DNA from 2 places in the Paenibacillus sp. FSL R5-0517 genome. Region 2 is predicted to be linked to the other one. Evidence: predicted binding sites of a transcription regulator. Region 2 holds the regulator's gene; the other holds the start of a gene.
The links. Region 2 encodes Rex, which represses fermentation and respiration genes when NADH is low (regulators of the CRP and FNR family bind a similar motif). Its sites were predicted from a motif close to TTGTGAAATATTTCACAA; they were not measured.
Positions count from the first base shown of each region.

Region 1: a site for Rex is predicted at 3,039-3,056, ahead of MKX40_RS14930 (cytochrome ubiquinol oxidase subunit I). Genes of this name have one in related genera too.

Region 1 is NZ_CP150235.1:3,343,977-3,351,507, forward strand. Features, by position in the region: gene MKX40_RS14915 (GNAT family N-acetyltransferase) at 1-353, opposite strand, end outside; gene MKX40_RS14920 (LysR family transcriptional regulator) at 384-1,259, opposite strand; gene MKX40_RS14925 (MFS transporter) at 1,369-2,772, shown strand; gene MKX40_RS14930 (cytochrome ubiquinol oxidase subunit I) at 3,186-4,550, shown strand; gene MKX40_RS14935 (cytochrome d ubiquinol oxidase subunit II) at 4,550-5,563, shown strand; gene cydD (thiol reductant ABC exporter subunit CydD) at 5,617-7,404, shown strand; gene cydC (thiol reductant ABC exporter subunit CydC) at 7,401-7,531, shown strand, end outside.
Region 2 is NZ_CP150235.1:4,339,343-4,350,253, reverse strand. Features, by position in the region: gene panB (3-methyl-2-oxobutanoate hydroxymethyltransferase) at 1-99, shown strand, start outside; gene panC (pantoate--beta-alanine ligase) at 96-992, shown strand; gene panD (aspartate 1-decarboxylase) at 985-1,368, shown strand; gene MKX40_RS19215 (hypothetical protein) at 1,462-2,109, shown strand; gene dinG (ATP-dependent DNA helicase DinG) at 2,252-5,113, shown strand; gene MKX40_RS19205 (redox-sensing transcriptional repressor Rex) at 5,333-5,986, shown strand; gene MKX40_RS19200 (amidohydrolase) at 5,973-7,277, shown strand; gene MKX40_RS19195 (DUF5590 domain-containing protein) at 7,317-7,847, shown strand; gene MKX40_RS19190 (hypothetical protein) at 8,148-8,675, shown strand; gene MKX40_RS19185 (AAA family ATPase) at 8,668-10,170, shown strand; gene MKX40_RS19180 (3-hydroxyacyl-CoA dehydrogenase NAD-binding domain-containing protein) at 10,304-10,911, shown strand, end outside.

The DNA.
Region 1 (7,531 bases), 1.0 Mb from region 2:
TTTCGCCAATACTGATTATGGATCGTATATCCGAAGCTTCCCCATTGAAAATCATCTCTCGCCAAGGTTGCAATATCAACCATACCCAGATGTGTGCCATCTTCCTTGCTAAAGACACCGAATACATAAACCGCATCTGTACGCGCTAACTCCTGGTGTCGATCCACCAGATGATGGAACCAATCCAGTGTACATTCACTCATATCCATTTTCCCTTTATCATGGCGGTGCTGGGAGGGCAAGCGTTTTTCAAATTCATTTAACCAATTCTCATAATCGTTTTTCTGTAATGGTCTGATGACTAATCGTTCTGTCTCTGAAATATGATCAAATTTATCTGCTTTTAATTTCAAAATGACATCTCCTTTGGATTGAATTTTTATTCATGGCATAGCATTGAAATGCTCCATAACCACGCTGCGAAACTCTAAAGCGGCTTTGGAAATATACCTGTTTTTATGTGAAAGTAGAGCGATTTCCCGAACGAGTCTATGTTCCTCTACCTGAAGATATCTAATGCGTTCATGCGGGTTTCTGGCTGTGCTTGGTATAAATGCAAGACCGATCTCCGCTTCAACAAGGGCTGTTAATCGTGCAGGCTCATCACCTTCATACACATACTTCGGTACAAAACCAGCGGATTGACATGTAGAATCTACCATATCACGAACACCATAGCCTTGTTTTACCCCAACAAACGACTCATCCTTAAGCTCGGCTAGTTGAATGCTGCTTCGTTCTGCATATCGATGACCCATAGGAACAGCGACTACGATCGGATCGTCATAAAGTATCTGACATTCGATGTCGTCACCTTGCATTGGAGGGGAGGAGAGACCAAAATCTACCTCGCCCCGATATAGAAGCCTGGACATGTTTTCTAACGAAACCATTTGTACATGAAACTGAATGTCCGGTTGATTTTTGCGAAATTCTCGTAGTATACCTGGCAAAGTACTTGCCGTAGTTACCGCCAATTGCAGTATACCCTGATCTTTGTTGGAGAGGTCAGCGATTTCCCGCTTTCCTTGTTCCAATTCAAATAGGGCTTTTTCAGTTCGCTGAAGAAATGTTCTTCCAAAGTCGTTTAGTCGCAGCTTTCTCCCGATTCGATCAAATAAGGGGACTCCCAGGTCATCCTCTAATCGTTGTATCGTTTTGCTCAGAGAGGATTGCGTAACATGCAGCTTTCCCGCAGCTTCCGTAACATGTTCGCATCGGGCCACCGTCAGGAAATATTTTAGTTGAAGAAGCTCCATTTGCACCATTCCTTCATTCCTTCTAGTTCATCAAATCATAACATACAATGCGTTGGAATAAATGAATACTTTCAAGTAAGATGACAGCAGAAGAAGGAGTGATGCACTGATGAACGTTCGAAATAAAGGATTGATGTTGGCTGTTGGGCTTGGAATTATGTTGAATCCGTTGAATTCCTCCATGATTTCGGTGGCAATCTCCAGACTACAACAAGTGTACCAACTTGATTTTACAGCTGTTTCGTGGATCATTTTATCATTTTACATTGCCAGTGCTGTTGCTCAACCCGTCATGGGCAAGTGTAGCGATTTGTTCGGCCGCAGGAAGATCTTCCTCACGGGTCTTGTTATTGTTTTTGTATCGTCCATGCTTGCTCCGTGGTCTTCGAGCTTTTCGTGGCTCATCGTATTCCGGATCGTTCAATCGATTGGCACAAGCATGATGGTAGCCGTCGGAATGGCGATTGTAAGAATTAATGTGACTGACAAGCAAGCCTCCGCATTGTCTACTTTGGCGATATTCCTCTCCGGAGCAGCTGCCATCGGGCCATTTATTGGTGGAGTATTGATACATTGGTGGGACTGGCACAGCATATTCATCGTTAATATTCCGTTTGTCATAGCAAGCTTTGCGTTCGCCTGGAAAACAATTCCGAAGGACGAGTCATCTCCATCGATCACTATTCACATGTCCGTTCGGCAATGGCTTGCATTAATTGATGCATCAGGCATCCTGATGTTTACGGTAGCTTTGGTGACTCTGCTCATCGGATTACTGTCAGTAAATTCCACAGGAGATATTTCTACATGGCATCTGCTGACAGGAGGGATCGGGTTAATTACACTTGTCATGTTCATCCGGCATGAATTAAAAGCAGCCAAGCCATTCATCCCTCTGCGAACGTTTGCCATATATCCCGAGATGACTTGGGTGAATGTACAATACATGCTGGTGAACATCCTGTTTTACGCACTTTTTTTTGGAGTTCCAACGTATTTGAAGCAGGTACGTCATCTCAACGAAGTTCATACAGGAATGAGCATGCTGGCTTTGGGATTATGTTCAGTCATGATTGCTCCGATCGCAGGGCGCTGGATTGACAGATCGGGATCACGGCCAGCTCTGATCGTATCCGCTTCTTTAATGACATTTGGATCTATATTAATCGTTGTTATGAATGAAACTTCTCCAATCTTCATAATCATTGTTGCCTTAGCTTTATTTGGCATAAGTAACGGCTTAAACGCGGTTGGCATGCAAGCAGCTCTGTTCAAAAGCACACCCAAAGAAATGATAGGTGTTTCATCGGGGATTTTTAATACATCACGCTACCTGGGGACCATCATATCATCGTTATTGATTGGTATCGTTATGGGGGATACATTCAATGTGACAGGATTTCAGATGCTTGGAATTATCCTTACGGTATTAGCTGCATCACTGATCATCATGAGCGTACGCCGCGAGGCAGATGCGGTGAGTCCAGAGCAAATAAGCAAGCAAATAAAATAGTGAATCCACGTGCAATACCACGTTTACACCCAATGAATCAATAGCTCTATTGGGTGTATTTTTTGTTTTTCACCAAGTTGTCAGAAAGAGTTGATCCTTTCTTGAACGTTTAGGGTAGAAGACGTGACGTTGATTGAATTAGGTAAAAATAAAGATATAATAATTTTGATTATTAGGTCTCGCATAGCATTTTCTATGCATTTAATATCAGGAATCAACAGGAGTAATCGCAAAGTACATGTGGCAACATATCGTTGTAGCGTACTTTGTGAAAATTTTCTCTTATCCTAAACACACGAATTAGAGGAACGTCCTAATCTGATATTAAATGCAACCAGTGAGTAGCAGACCTGATCATAAGCAAATATTTTTCACTAAAAATCAACAGATTTTGAAAGGAGGCAACATAAAGAATGGCTATTGATACGGTGTTATGGAGCAGACTGGTGACTGGTTTGACACTCGGATTCCACGTTATTTTTGCAACGCTTGGTGTTGGTGTACCTTTGATGATTGCAATTGCAGAGTTCATCGGTATTCGGAAGAAGGATCACCATTACATACTTATGGCAAAGAGGTGGTCCAGAGGATTTGTCATATCTGTGGCGGTTGGTGTGGTGACAGGTACAGCGATATCGCTGCAATTGGCCCTGGTGTGGCCGAATTTTATGAAATTGGCCGGGAATGTTATTGCACTGCCACTATTTATGGAAGTATTCGCGTTCTTTTTTGAAGCGATCTTCTTGGGCATTTATTTGTACACGTGGGATCGGTTCAAAAATCCTTATATCCACTGGTTGCTGACTATACCGGTTGTTGCCGGGGCAGGGATGTCTGCTGTTTTTATCACGACAGTAAATGGATTCATGAACCAGCCTGAAGGCTTTGTCATGGAAGCAGGTCAATTCTTGGCAGTGAATCCTGTACAAGCAATGCTGAATGCGGCGACGTTCTCCAAAGTATTTCATGTATTAAGCTCTGCTTATCTGACAGGAGCTGCTCTGTTAGCAGGAATTGCAGCCTTGGCGATGCTGAGAAAAGGGGTGTCAGCCTACCACAAAAAGGGCCTGAACCTCATGATGGCCGTTGTTCTGGTCTTCAGCTTATTAAACTCCTTAGCCGGAGATGTATCTGCCAAGTTTTTGGCTGAGCATCAACCGGAGAAGCTCGCGGCTGCCGAGTGGCATTTCGAGACGGAAAGCGGCGCGGATCTGATCTTATTAGGATGGCTGAATGCTGAGCATGAAATCATAGGTGCTCTCCATTTGCCGAAAGTGCTCAGCTTTCTTGCCTTTGGAGACTTTAACGCCGAGGTAACCGGGCTGAATGAATTTCCACCCGATGAGCATCCGCCGTTACTTGTGCATTACTTGTTTGATCTGATGGCTGGAATCGGTTTCGCACTGCTTGCGATCTCATCTCTGTATTTCCTGTTTGTGTTCTGGAAGAAACGCAACCAGTTTAACAAGTGGATGCTACGCATGGTTGCACTCAGTGCACCGCTTGCATTTCTGGCCGTTGAGATGGGCTGGTTCTATGCAGAGATCGGGCGGCAGCCCTGGATCATCCGAGGTTATATGCGCGTAGAAGAGGCCGCCACTTCGTCACCGAGTGTACGAATTTTATTTTTCGTCTTCTTGCTTCTGTACATCGTGCTTGGCGTCATCTGTGTTCTCGTGCTGAGACGTTTGTTCAATAACAATCCTGCTGAGCTTGAGATGGAGAAATGGTTGAAAGAGAAGCGTGATCAATCAGCCAAGGGAGGGGAGCAGGCCTGATGAGTTATGAATTAATTGGTATATCGGTACTCTGGCTGTTCTTGTATGGCTATCTTATTGTAGCTTCTATTGATTTTGGAGCAGGTTTTTTCGCCTTTTATGCACGCCTGACCAAGCAGGATCATCTGATTAATCGGCTGATTTCCCGGTATCTATCACCGGTGTGGGAGATCACCAACGTATTTTTTGTCTTTTTCTATATTGGCATCGTCGGGTTTTTCCCGGATACCGCTTATTATTATGGCTCCGCGCTGCTTGTCCCGGGAAGTATTGCCGTCATTCTGCTTGCTATTCGGGGGTCGTTTTATGCTTTTGAGAATTACGGTTCCAAAAATAACATTATATATTTGTTCTTATACGGAGCTACGGGTTTGCTTATCCCGGCGTCGTTGTCAGTGGCACTAACATTGTCTGAAGGTGGCTTTATTCTAAAGCAAGGCGAGACGGTTTCCCTTGATTACTGGGCACTATTTACGAATCCATTATCGTGGAGCATCGTTGGACTCGCCATCGTATCCGTATTGTTCATTAGCGGATCATTTCTTACATTTTACGCTTCTCGGGCAGAGGATCATTCGGCATTAAAACTGATGCGTAACTATGCTTTGTTCTGGAGTACACCGACCATCATTCTCGCGTTGACTGCATTTATATATTTGGGTCAACACAATGAGCGTCATTTCCAAAACATGATGGATTTATGGTGGTTGCTGGCGCTTTCCGTTGCATTTTTCATGATTGCCATGTGGCTGTTATATAACGGTCGCCGTTACGGATTAGCTTTTATTTTCATTATGCTGCAATTTTTCACAGCCTTTTTCGCTTACGGCATTGGGCAGTATCCTTATATTCTTGATCCATATATCACGATTCAGAGCAGTGCCACACCGCCAGCAATGGGTTTTGCGCTAGTGGTTGTGTTTATCGGTGGGCTGTGCCTGTTAATTCCTTCTCTTATTCTGGTCTTCAAACTGTTCTTGTTTGATGCGGATTATGTCAAAGGGAAAAAATAAAGGAGGAGCGTTCTGTGAAGAGAAGAGCCAAATCCAATCTGATCTCGCAGCAAATGTCGTTACAACGAACAAACAGGCTGCTCCTTGCGATCATTTCGCTGGCGCTTGGTGTGACTATTATAAGTCAGGCGGCATTGGTGGCTGAAGCAGTCCAACGGATTTTTGTAGAGAAAGCTTCCTTCTCATCGGTGATGCTGCTGCTTGGGCTATTGCTGGCAGTAATGGCTGTGCGCACACTGTTGACGTACGGCAACGGGAAAGTGGGATTGCATATGGCAGCACGTGCCAAGACAAATATGCGAGCTTCTGTGTTGCAGAACCTTACCCGCGCTTCCATGCCTTCAACCCTTCGTGGACAGACGGGAGGAAAGGTCAGCGTTGCTCTGGATGCTGTGGATGAAGCTGACAGCTATTTCAGTCAGTACATGCCGCGTATGATGGAAGCTGCAATGATTCCGATACTGATTCTGATCGTTACGTTTACCCAGCACGCCAACACAGGCTACATTATGCTGTTTACAGCTCCGTTTATCCCGCTGTTCATGATTTTGGTGGGACTCAAGACAAAGAACAAATCCGAAGAGAAATACGCGCAGCTGGCCGAGTTTTCAGGTACATTTCTGGATTCGCTTCAAGGGCTGGTTACGTTGAAAATATTCGGACGGGCTAAACGTCAGCAGCAGGAGATTGAACGCAGCAGTCTGGGTTATCGGGATGCCACGATGGGCATTTTGAAGATTGCCTTTACAAATACGTTTATGCTGGAATCGATCGTAATGTTAAGCATCGGTATCGTTGCGCTCGAACTGGCTATACAGTTACTCGTGTTCAAATCGATGAGCTTCCACACGGCCTTTCTTGTGTTGTTGCTCGTCCCTGAGTTTTACAGTCTATTGAAGAATACAGGAACGGCTTTTCACAGCGGGCGAACCAGTATGGGGGCCATTCGTAAGGTGGAAGAGATGCTTGAGGAGACGAGTGGCGCAAGTAAGCCTACCATAGATGAGAAAGCCGAGAAGGATACACATATCGGTGATACAAACGATTTAAGGGTGCAGCAGGACAAGTTACGCACAAGTCGTGCCGAGTTGACTCTGATGCCACCAACCATTGAACTGGACCACGTTCGTTTCCGGTACACACCGGATTCCTTTGGACTTGAGACAGGACAGCTCTCGATTGGACCGGGAGAACAGATTGCCATTGTAGGCAAAAGCGGCTCCGGTAAAACAACGCTGTTGCATCTCATTGCCGGTTTGTTGAAACCAGATTCGGGAGCGGTTCTGGTTAACGGAATGGAGCTTTCGCAACATGATGAAACTGCATGGTTTGAGCAAGTTAGCTACATTACACAGCATCCGTATATTTTTGCAGGTACCTTTGCTGAAAATATAGTGATTGGAGCAGGTCGAAACGTCTCCAGAGCTGAAATAGAGCAGGCGGCAGAGGAAGCAGGACTTGCTGGCGTTGTCGCTCAGTTGGAGCAGGGATTGGATACGTTTGTTGGTGAGGGTGGTCGGGGGTTATCTGGTGGGGAAAAGCAGCGACTTGCCTTGGCACGAGCTTTTCTGAAGAAACCAGCCGTTATTTTGTTCGATGAACCCACAGTAGGACTGGATCTTCACACCGAACGGGTACTGCAACAGTCCATTGCGTCATTAGCCAAAACAGCGACGATGATTACGGTGGCACACCGTTTATATACGATTCAACATGCAGACAACATTTTGTTTATGGATAATGGGGTGTTGGTGGATTCAGGACATCATGAAGCGCTTCTGGTGCGCCTGCCTCAATATGCGGAGATGGTGGATGTACAACGGAAAGGAGGGTTAGCATGAATGAGCTGACGATTCTGTCAAAAGCGATGATTCAGGAGCGCAAGGATATCTTGCTTTCCATTTTGGGCGGATTTATCGCTGGCATAGCAGGGGTAGCGCTCTTTTCCGCGAGTGGATACATGATTTC
Region 2 (10,911 bases):
CGTTCGTTCCCGGCCGAAGAGCATGTATTTAATGCTGCGGATGGTGTTCTGGATCAATTGTATGGACAACGCAAGGAAAAGGTGGGAAGTAACTCATGAAAGTATTACGGACAATCGCAGAGTTAAGACAGGAGCTAAGCTTGAAGCGTCAAGCGATTCGATCCAATGCGTCCGTTGTAGGTCTGGTACCGACAATGGGGTATCTACATCAAGGTCATGCAAGCTTGATGCAAGCAGCCAGACAACAGAGCGATATCGTGGTATTAAGCATATTCGTTAATCCAATTCAATTTGGTCCTAATGAAGATTTTGACAGCTATCCGCGGGATGAAGCCAGAGATGTGGAAACAGCACGCTCACAAGGAGTGGATATCGTATTTATTCCCTCAGTTGAAGAGATGTATCCACAGGCAACGCAGACAACGGTATCTGTGTCAAAATTGACTGAGCGCTTATGTGGCGCTTCCAGACCAGGACATTTTAACGGAGTAACGACGGTAGTATCGAAGCTTTTCAACATCGTGCAGCCACAGCGTGCTTTTTTTGGTATGAAAGACGCTCAGCAGGTTGCGGTTATTCAACAGATGGTGAATGATTTGAATATGCCTGTAGAAATTGTTCCCTGTCCGATTGTTCGCGAAGAGGATGGTCTTGCTCTTAGTTCACGTAATGTCTATCTTAACTCGGAGCAGCGTACACAGGCATTAGTTCTGTCGAAAGCACTGCGCACAGCCCAGGAAGCTGTAGATACAGGGATAGCTAGGAACGCTTCAGATATCCGTCGTATTTTGCGTGAGCAGATCGCAACCTCACCGCTTGCAGTGATTGACTATGCCGAGATTCAGGCTTTTCCAAGTCTGGAGCCGCTCGCAGATCAGGAAGTAGTTCAAGGACGTGACGATCTGCTCATTGCACTTGCGGTGAAATTCGGAAAAACAAGATTGATTGACAATATAAGGTTGCAAAAATCGGAGGTGCTGTCCCATGTTTAGAACACTCATGAAATCCAAAATTCACCGGGCTACGGTAACGGAAGCCAACTTGAACTATGTGGGTAGCATTACCATAGACGAAGATTTGATGGAAACATCCGACTTGATGGAAAACGAGAAAGTGCAGATTGTGAACAACAACAATGGTGCACGTCTGGAAACTTATGTGATTCCAGGACCGCGCGGAAGCGGGGTCATCTGTCTAAACGGTGCAGCTGCTCGTCTGGTGCAGCCTGGAGACAATGTCATTATCATTTCTTATGCCATGATGTCGCAAGAAGAGGCAAATACTCACAAACCAACCGTTGTGTTTGTAGATGGACAGAATAAACCTGTACAAACCATGAAGCAGGAAGTTCACGCAACAATTATGTAATCGACTGGTAAGGAGAATGAAATCGGCCCTTGAAGCAAAAAATGATTACAGGTCACTGCACTAATCCATTTTTTCAAGGGTGGGGATGCAACGATGTTCCAGCATGTTTTCGCAGAAATGAACGACATGTTAGATGAAATTATCAAGAGCTATCCTTCCGCTGAAGGTCTGAACAAACAAGAATTGCTGCAAAAGTGGAACTTGCTTAAGCGGATGAGTGACGGAATGTTGGATGAATGGCTGATGTTTGAAGAAAAGATGAGCCAGGTGAGGGAACGGGAGATGGATAAGCCTGCGTCCCTTGAACCGGAACAGGAAGCTGTCACCGCTCTGCCTGAACTCCATCTGGAATGTTTCAGTCGAGGACAAGGATATTTCAAATTACAGATGTATCCGCAGGCGATCTTGCAGTTCTCCCGGGTTGTGACCGACCATCCGGAGAGTGCATTAACTCGTTTTTACTTGGCACTCGCATATCTGAATCTGGAACAAATCGCTGAAGCCGGGACACATTTGCAGCAGATCATGTATCTTAAGGGCTCACCTCGCTTGAAAGGGCTTGTATGTAACGCTCTGGGCTGTATTCAAGCCAAGCTTGCGAACCCGGAGGCTGCATGTTCACTCTTTGCACAGGCCCTTCAGTATGACCCGACATTGACCGAACCGCTGTACAACATGGAAGCTTGCAGGTTGAACAGGGGAAAATTGCAATATGCTAATCAGCTGACGACCCTTCATTAAGCGGGAATTCGGCGACAAAAAAACGGTGTTCCCTCCTTTGGCATAGCGGCGGGGACACCGCTTTTTTGTCAGTTAATTTTCAAATCCCCTTTTTTTTGCTATGCTGTAACATAGACTGGAATGGAAGGGACCGTATATTGCAATGAAATTTGCCGTATTGGATTTCGAAACAACCGGCACGCAGTCCGACGGTGAGATTATACAAGCCGGACTTGCCATCATAGATCATGACTTCAGCATAACTCAAATATATAGTTCTTATGTGAACCCTGGTGTCCCGATTCCCCCGTTTATCTCGGGGCTAACGGGTATTACCGATGAAGATGTGGCGGACGCTCCATCACTCGAAGAGATGATGATGGAGATGGTTCCGCTGCTTAACGATGTGGTGCTTGTTGGACACAACGTCGCTTTTGATTTTCACTTTTTGCAGAATGCTCTTGACCGTTGCGGTTATCTGCCGTTCACTGGCCGTATTCTGGATACCATTGATTTTCTGAAGATTACGTTCCCATCACTGGGTTCTTATCAACTAGGTTATGTGTCTTCTGAATTTGGATTTCAACATGATCGCCCTCACCAGGCCGACAGTGACGCACTGGCGACAGCCTATGTGCTGCTCAAGTGTCTGGATGAGTTAAAGGAATTACCGCTCATAACGATTCAACGGCTCAGTGACCTGTTCGCACCAGAAGACAGTGACTTGGGTTGGTTCTTGGACGGGATGCGCAGTGAGAAGGAAGCAGAGCCGATTCAGGATCTGGACGGACATACCTATTATCGGCAGCTTGCTCTTAATGTAAGTGATTGGACCGATATTGGTGCACCACGTGATGAGCGGGAAGGTAACCCCCTCGATGGTGTAAGCTTCGAACAGTTTATGGACCAGGTTCGGGAGAACTTGAAGGATACGCTGGATCATTACGAAGAGCGTGAAGCGCAGACCCAGATGTTCAGCAGTGTAAGGCAAGCCCTGGATGAAGAGAAACATCTCTTGATCGAAGCTGGAACAGGTACCGGTAAATCTCTGGGTTATCTGCTGCCAGCGATATACGAAAGTGTGAAACAAGAACAGAAAGTCATGGTCAGCACGCATACGATCAATTTGCAGGAGCAATTGAGAGAGCGAGATATTCCGATGCTGACCCAAGTGGTTCCGTTTCCGTTTAAGGCTGCTGTCTTCAAAGGACGTGGACATTACCTGTGCCTGCGCAAATTTGAACACAAAATCAATAAACGTGAATTCGCCACGCCCAAAGAGGATTATTTCACAGCCGCTCAGATGATTGTGTGGCTCACACAGACTGAAACTGGAGATGATGAGGAGCTTAACCTTAGCGGACGCGGAGGCGACTTCTGGGAGACTGTACAGAGCGAATCCGAGTCCTGTCTGGGAAGATCCTGCCCATGGTTCCGCAAATGTTTCTATCATCGCGCCAAACATGAGGCCGGGTTGTCTGATATCGTAATAACCAATCACTCCAAATTGTTTACGGATGTCAAAGCAGCACATCAGTTGTTGCCAGCCTATGAGAGTCTTGTGATCGATGAGGCCCATCATCTGGAAGATGTAGCGGGTAAACATCTCGGAATGCATATGAAATATTTCACGTTGGTTCATACCCTGACCCGTCTGTTTAAAGACAGTCGTAATGGACAACTGCCTATGCTTCGTTCGCAGTTATCCGGGCATGAAAATTCGGTGCAATGGGGCTCCATGGTAGATCAGATGTTCCCGCTAGCTGTTGAGGTTAAGGAACTGTGGGATCGTATGAGCGATGCTCTGTTCGGTCTTTTGCCTGAACGAAGTGATGCTTCACCGGGAGAGACAGGGCAATTTTCCCTGCGCCTGAAGGCATCTCAGAAACCTGCGAAATGGCAGGAGTTGCAGGATCTGGAGAACCAGATCTATGTGACTCTGGGCGATTTGGTTCGCAAAGGGGACAAATTGCTGCTTGAGGTGAAAGAGGATCAGGATGATTATCAATCGGATAGTCTGATTACGGACATTACAGGACTGCTGAAAGATCTGACCACATTGAAGGAGAATCTGCGATTCTTCATGCGTATGGATGATGCCAAAACGGTGTACTGGATGGAAGCCAGCGGTCAGTTCCGCAGTAAATCTCTTCAACTGTACGCCGTACCTGTCGATGTCAGTGCACAACTGAAGGATTTGTTCTTTGATAAAAAGAAAAGTGTTGTGCTTACATCGGCTACGCTCTCTGTAGATAAGTCATTCCAGTTCATGATTGAGCAGCTTGGCTTACAGGAAGCCTCTGAGAATAATCGGCTGTTAACGTCGATGCTGCCATCACCTTTTAATTATCGTGATCAGGCACTTCTAGTGATTCCGCGTGATTTCCCAAGTGTGAAAGGCAGTGTGGGTGATGCGCACTTTGTCAATATGCTGGTGCAATCACTCGCAGAGACCGCAATTGCCACGCGTGGACGCATGATGGTTCTGTTTACTTCATACAAGATGCTTCGACAGGTCTATGATCCGCTGAAGGAGGCACTGTCTGGTAACGACATCTCGTTGTTGGGTCAAGGTGTGGACAGTGGAAGCCGCTCCAAGTTAACTCGCAGGTTCCAGGATGCCAAAGCTACGGTACTCTTGGGCACAAGCAGCTTCTGGGAGGGTGTAGATATCCCGGGAGAAGCACTGACCTGTCTCGCTATTGTGCGTCTGCCTTTCCAGCCGCCGAATCATCCGTTGGTTGAAGCCAAGAGTGAATTGCTCCAGGAGCAAAAGAAAAATCCATTCATGAAACTGTCTGTGCCGCAAGCGGTCATTCGTTTCAAGCAAGGATTTGGCCGATTGGTGCGAACAGCGAAGGACAGAGGTATTGTCATTGTTTATGATACACGTGTGATCGAAGCGTACTATGGCAAATTCTTTTTATATTCATTACCTGGTCCCAAAATGGAGCATATGCTCACGGAGCAGATGGTTCCACGGATTACCGAGTGGTTAGAAAAACCAGTTAATGAACAAGAATAATGGTTGATTTTGTTTGTTATATCATTGCATGACACTATCGTTTGGCGTTAAACTTTATTAGATATTTCCGTATCCGATTAAAGCAGTTGCACGTAAGAACTTATAACCTAAATTACAAAGAGCATTCTGTATAAAATGTCACGTCTATCTTTGAGTTTATACAGAATGCTCATCTTTTCATCTATTATTTTATCGTGGCATTGGTAAGGGGGAGCAAGAATGAAATCGGATAAAATTTCGGAAGCGGTGGTACGACGTCTGCCTGTATACTTGCGCTATTTGAACGAGTTACATCAGCGTGAGGTGGCTACTGTTTCTTCTCAAGAACTTGGACAGAGGCTGGATCTGAATCCGGCCCAAATTCGAAAAGACCTGGCTTACTTCGGTGATTTTGGTCGAAAAGGGATCGGGTATGATGTATCCTATTTGATCGAGAAAATTCGTCACATTCTCAAAATTGATCAGCAAATTAATGTAGCTTTGGTAGGTGCGGGTAACCTGGGACAGGCCTTGTCCAACTACAACGCATATCTGAAAGACAACATGAAGATTGTTGCTGTATTCGATGCATATGGACCGAAGATTGGTAGTCAAATCAACAGTTTGACGGTAAAACCAATGAATGAATTAACGGAAGCGGTTAAGACAGATAACATCCGCATCGGAATTATTACCGTTCCGGATACGGAAGCTCAAAATGTAGCCGATCAACTTATTGAGTCGGGAATCGAAGCGATTCTTAATTTTGCACCAACCATTCTAAAAACACCGCCACATATCCGCATTCACCATGCTGACTTTACAACGGATCTGCTTAGTTTGGCCTATTACTTGGAGACTGGAAAGGACGACGAGGAAGATGACAACAAATAGATGGGTAATTCACAACGGCAAATTTGCCGTTAATGAAGGCACTACATGGAACGTGGTTCATGGATACATGGTTGTCGAGAATGACAAGATTGTGCATATTGGTGAGACATTGCCGGATGGAGACGAAAATTGTACCAAAGTGGATGGAAAAGGATTGTTCTTCCTGCCGGGTCTGATCAATACGCATGGTCATGCAGCGATGTCGTTGCTTAGAGGACACGGGGACGATCTTGCGTTACAAGTATGGTTGCAGGAAAAAATGTGGCCGATGGAAGCAAAAATGACTTCTCAAGACGTATATTGGGGAACTTCGCTATCCGTGCTTGAAATGTTGAAAGGCGGAACTACAGCTTTCCTGGACATGTATGATCACATGGATCAGGTTGCCAAAGTTGTGGAACAATCCGGCGTTAGAGCAGCACTTGCACGTGGTGTAATCGGGCTGTGCTCGGAAGAAGAGCAATTGCGGAAGCTGGAGGAGTCGGCAGCGTTTGCGCGTGAGTGGAATGGACAGGCAGATGGTCGCATCACAACCGTAATCTCGCCACACGCACCATATACATGCCCTCCTGACTACATAGAGAAGCTTGTACAGGTCGCAAATGATCTTAACCTTCCTCTGCATACACATATGTCGGAAACGCTTCGTGAAGTGGAGCAGAACGTTACAGACTATGGACTGCGTCCTGTGGCACATCTGGAGAAACTGGGCTTTTTCTCCCGTCCATCCCTGGTAGCACATGCGGTGCATCTAAATGATGAAGAGATTGAAATTTTGGCCCGCCATGATGTGGCTGTATCCCATAACCCGGGAAGTAACCTGAAACTCGCTTCCGGTGTTGCGCGGGTACCTGCATTACTGAAAGCAGGAGTTACCGTGTCACTCGGAACCGACGGACCGGCAAGCAACAACAACCTGGATATGTTTGAAGAAATGAGACTGGCTGCATTGATCCACAAAGGTGTGTCTGGTGATCCGACTGCCGTGCCAGCGGGCGAAGCGTTACTACTCGGAACTTCATATGGTGCTAAATCCATCTTCCTGAACAATACCGGTGCGCTTCAGGTAGGCATGAAGGCTGATTTCATCGCCCTGGACATTGAACAGGCACACTTCTACCCACATACAGACCTGATCTCGCATACGATTTATTCAGCCTCTGCCAAAGATGTGGAGCACGTATGGGTAGATGGGAAACAAGTGGTTAAACATGGCGAATGTCTGACGCTGGATGAAGAACGCATTTTGCGTGAGTCTCAATTGGCATTTGATGGTTTGCTTGCTCGTTAATTGCATTGCGGAGCATCATAGGGAAAGGAAGTTCGGCTTTTGAAGAAAAAAAAGAAGTGGATATGGATTTCGCTGCTTGCACTGGTTCTGATTCTGTTTGGACTTCAGCGTTATTACGTGTATGTCACACAGGACCAGCGTAAGGAAGAAGCGCTCGCCATACAGGCAGCACAGGAGCAACTGGGCATTACATCTTATGATGAATTGCGTAAGTACATCTGGGGTGATAAAGAAGGCTCTGACAACATCTACTGGACCCTGCTCGGCAAAAACAAGGATAACCAGGATGTTATGGTCTGGGTTAAATTCGATGCAAACAATCAACCTGCTACAGGTGCTAACGCTATACACAGTGAACTGTTGCAGAATGGCATGTCCGAAGCACAGATACGCAATCGCTTTAGTTCCGAAGTTCCAGCCGGTGAGATTAAACGAATCATGCCCGGAGTTGTGAATGGAATATATGTGTGGCAAGTGTATTATAAAGACGGTACACATAACCACTATCGGTTTTATCGTTTTAGCAATGGAGAACAGGTAGACTTGGTTTACACACTCCCGAACAGCTAGAACAAATAGAGTAACTTAGCTAGAGAATCATAGAAGTGAAAGAACCGGCAGACGGATATCCGACTGAACCGGTTCTTTGTGTTGCCTGTGAACAGTTTTGATTTAAATAGTTAAAATTAATAATTTATTCATATTTTCGCCTTCGAAATTGTATATACGATGTGATATACTCAGTTATGTACTCAAAGTTACATTCATAACAAATAAACCTGTCGAAATTCTCGCAGGGATCAATGTGCACATATTCGTATATACCAATAGGCCAGTAAGTTAGGCCAAAATCTGGGAGGGGTAATTCACTTGAAGCTAAAAGTATTGCCTATTGCTTTAACTGCCGTCATTTCAGCCGTTGTGTTGTTTGGAGGTTGGTTTGTGTATCGTCAGGTGGCTTTGCAGAATCCGATTGAAAAGATGGTTACCCAGTACGATGGAGTCAATGACGTTCAATTAACTATTAACCGCAATGACGTACAATTGAAACTGGATCTGCAACCTGATGTTGATTTGGGCAGACTGGTACAATATATTCACAAAGAAGGACAGACCTTGATTGGAACTCGCTCATTAAAGTTGGATGTTGTAGATCATTCCAGTGAAGCACTCGAAAGCTGGTGGGGTGATGCGATGTTTACCGTAGCTCAGGCGATGGAGAACAAACAGTACACCGAGATCACACCAACATTGTCCAAGATGGCTACGAATGGAATAAAGGTAAATACAGCGATGGATGACAACAATGTATATGTTAGTCTTAGAGACGGAGATGCCAGCAAGTTTATTATTCTGCCGCGTGTGCCCGGTCAGATAGGAGTGTGGCCTAATGCCTAAGTGGACCAAAGAAATTGCCATTGGATTTGTCCCCGTGTTGATTATTTTTCTTGCTTTTACTGGTGTTAATATTGTTCCGATTCTAATTGCAGCGGTGTTTGTTGGAGCTTTGTTGTTCATGATGCAAATGCGTGGCGGGATTACCGTAGGCGCTGCACAGGAGCGTAAACGGAAGAAAAAAGGTCCTTCCAAGCTTACTTTTGAAGAAATTGGTGGTCAGGACAGTGCCAAGCAAGAATTGCGTGAAGCACTGGACTTTCTCATCAAACATGAAGAAATTCGCAAGTTCGGGATTCGCCCGTTAAAAGGGATCTTGCTGACAGGCCCTCCAGGGACAGGGAAAACGTTGATGGCCAAAGCGGCTGCGCATTACACCGATTCTGTTTTCGTTGCTGCATCGGGCAGTGAGTTTGTGGAAATGTATGTTGGTGTTGGTGCCAGCAGAATTCGGGATTTGTTCAAGGATGCAAGAACCCGTGCCACCAAGGAAAATAAAGAAAATGCTATTATATTTATCGATGAGATCGATGTCATCGGGGGGAAACGTGAAGGTGGACAACAGCGGGAGTATGATCAGACGCTGAACCAGCTCTTGACGGAAATGGATGGAATTTATTCTTCCGATACCCCAAGAATACTGGTTATTGCTGCAACAAACCGCAAGGAAATGCTGGATAGCGCCCTGACACGTCCAGGACGTTTTGACCGCCACATTCAAGTGGACTTGCCTGACAAGAAGGGTAGAAAGCATATTCTGGAATTGCATGCGGTGAATAAACCTCTGATGAAGGAAGTGAATCTGGAGAAGACAGCGGAAGAATCGTATGGTTTCTCCGGTGCGCAGCTTGAAAGTGTGATGAACGAAGCAGCGATATATGCCATGCGGGATGGGCTGTTACACATAGAACAACGGCACTTGTCTCTGGCTATTGATAAAGTTATGATGGGCGAGAAAACAGATCGTGAGTCCAGTGTGGAAGAGAAGAAAAGGGTTGCCATTCATGAATTGGGACACGCCATTATGGCTGAACTTGTTCGTCCGGGCAGTGTAAGCCAGGTGGCACTCAGTCCGCGTGGACAGGCGCTGGGATATGTGCGTCATAACCCGCAACAGGAACAGTTCCTTTATACGAAGCGTTTTCTTGAAGAGCAGATCATGATTGCACTTGGAGGAGCTGCTGCAGAGGAAATGTATTACGGTGGACGTTCTACGGGTTCGCGCAATGACTTTGATCAAGCAACCAATGTCGTGCAAACGATGATGGCTTCCGGATTGACTTCTCTTGGGATTGTGAACATGGATATGGTTACCACCGAGGAGCTCATGCGAGAGAATAAATTAATATTGCAAGAACTCATGGAACAGACGAAGCGCTTACTTGAAGAACAACGGACAATTTTCGACAATTCACTCGACATCCTGATTCGAGAGGAAGTTTTGTCCGGCGAACAATTTCGTTGTCAATTTCGTGACAGTGCCCGTTTACCAGCATAATTTCTTTATGCTGGTTATTTTTTTTTACATTTCACTCGTGCTAAGATATTATTATATGTTGGGTCGAAATTTGTAATTTTCGGCGAACAGGGTACAATAGAGAAATAGAGAACCGAAAGGATGGAGCAGAACCATGTTTTTCAAAAAAATAGGAGTTGTCGGCGGCGGTACGATGGGGCAAGGTATTTCCCAAATGCTCGCAGCCAAAGGACTTGATGTGCTTCTCGTGGAGCATACAACACAAAAACTGGATCATGCCTATGACATGATCGAAACGAACCTGGATAAACAACTGGAGAAATGGGCGATTACAAAAGCGGAGAAGAAATTGATTCTTTCCCGTATTACCAAGGTAGCTCATTTAGCTGAACTTGGAACTTGCGATATGGTCATTGAGACGATTTCAGAAGATCTGGATGCGAAAAAAGCAGTATTCAGCCAACTGGACCAAGTTTGCCCAAGCAATGTCATTCTGGCAAGTAATACATCCACGCTGAGTTTGACCGAGCTTGCAAGCTCGACCAAATACCCAGAGCGTGTTATTGGTATGCACTTTATTCACCCGGTATCCCGGGTTGATCTTGTAGAGATTATTCGTGGACTGAAAACGTCGGATTCAACATTCGAAGAGACCAGACGTTTTGTTGAAGAAGTGGCAGATAAAAAAGGAGTCATGATCTATGAATCACCTGGATTCGTAACTTCCCGCTTGATCTGTCTGTTGATTAACGAAGCGTTGCA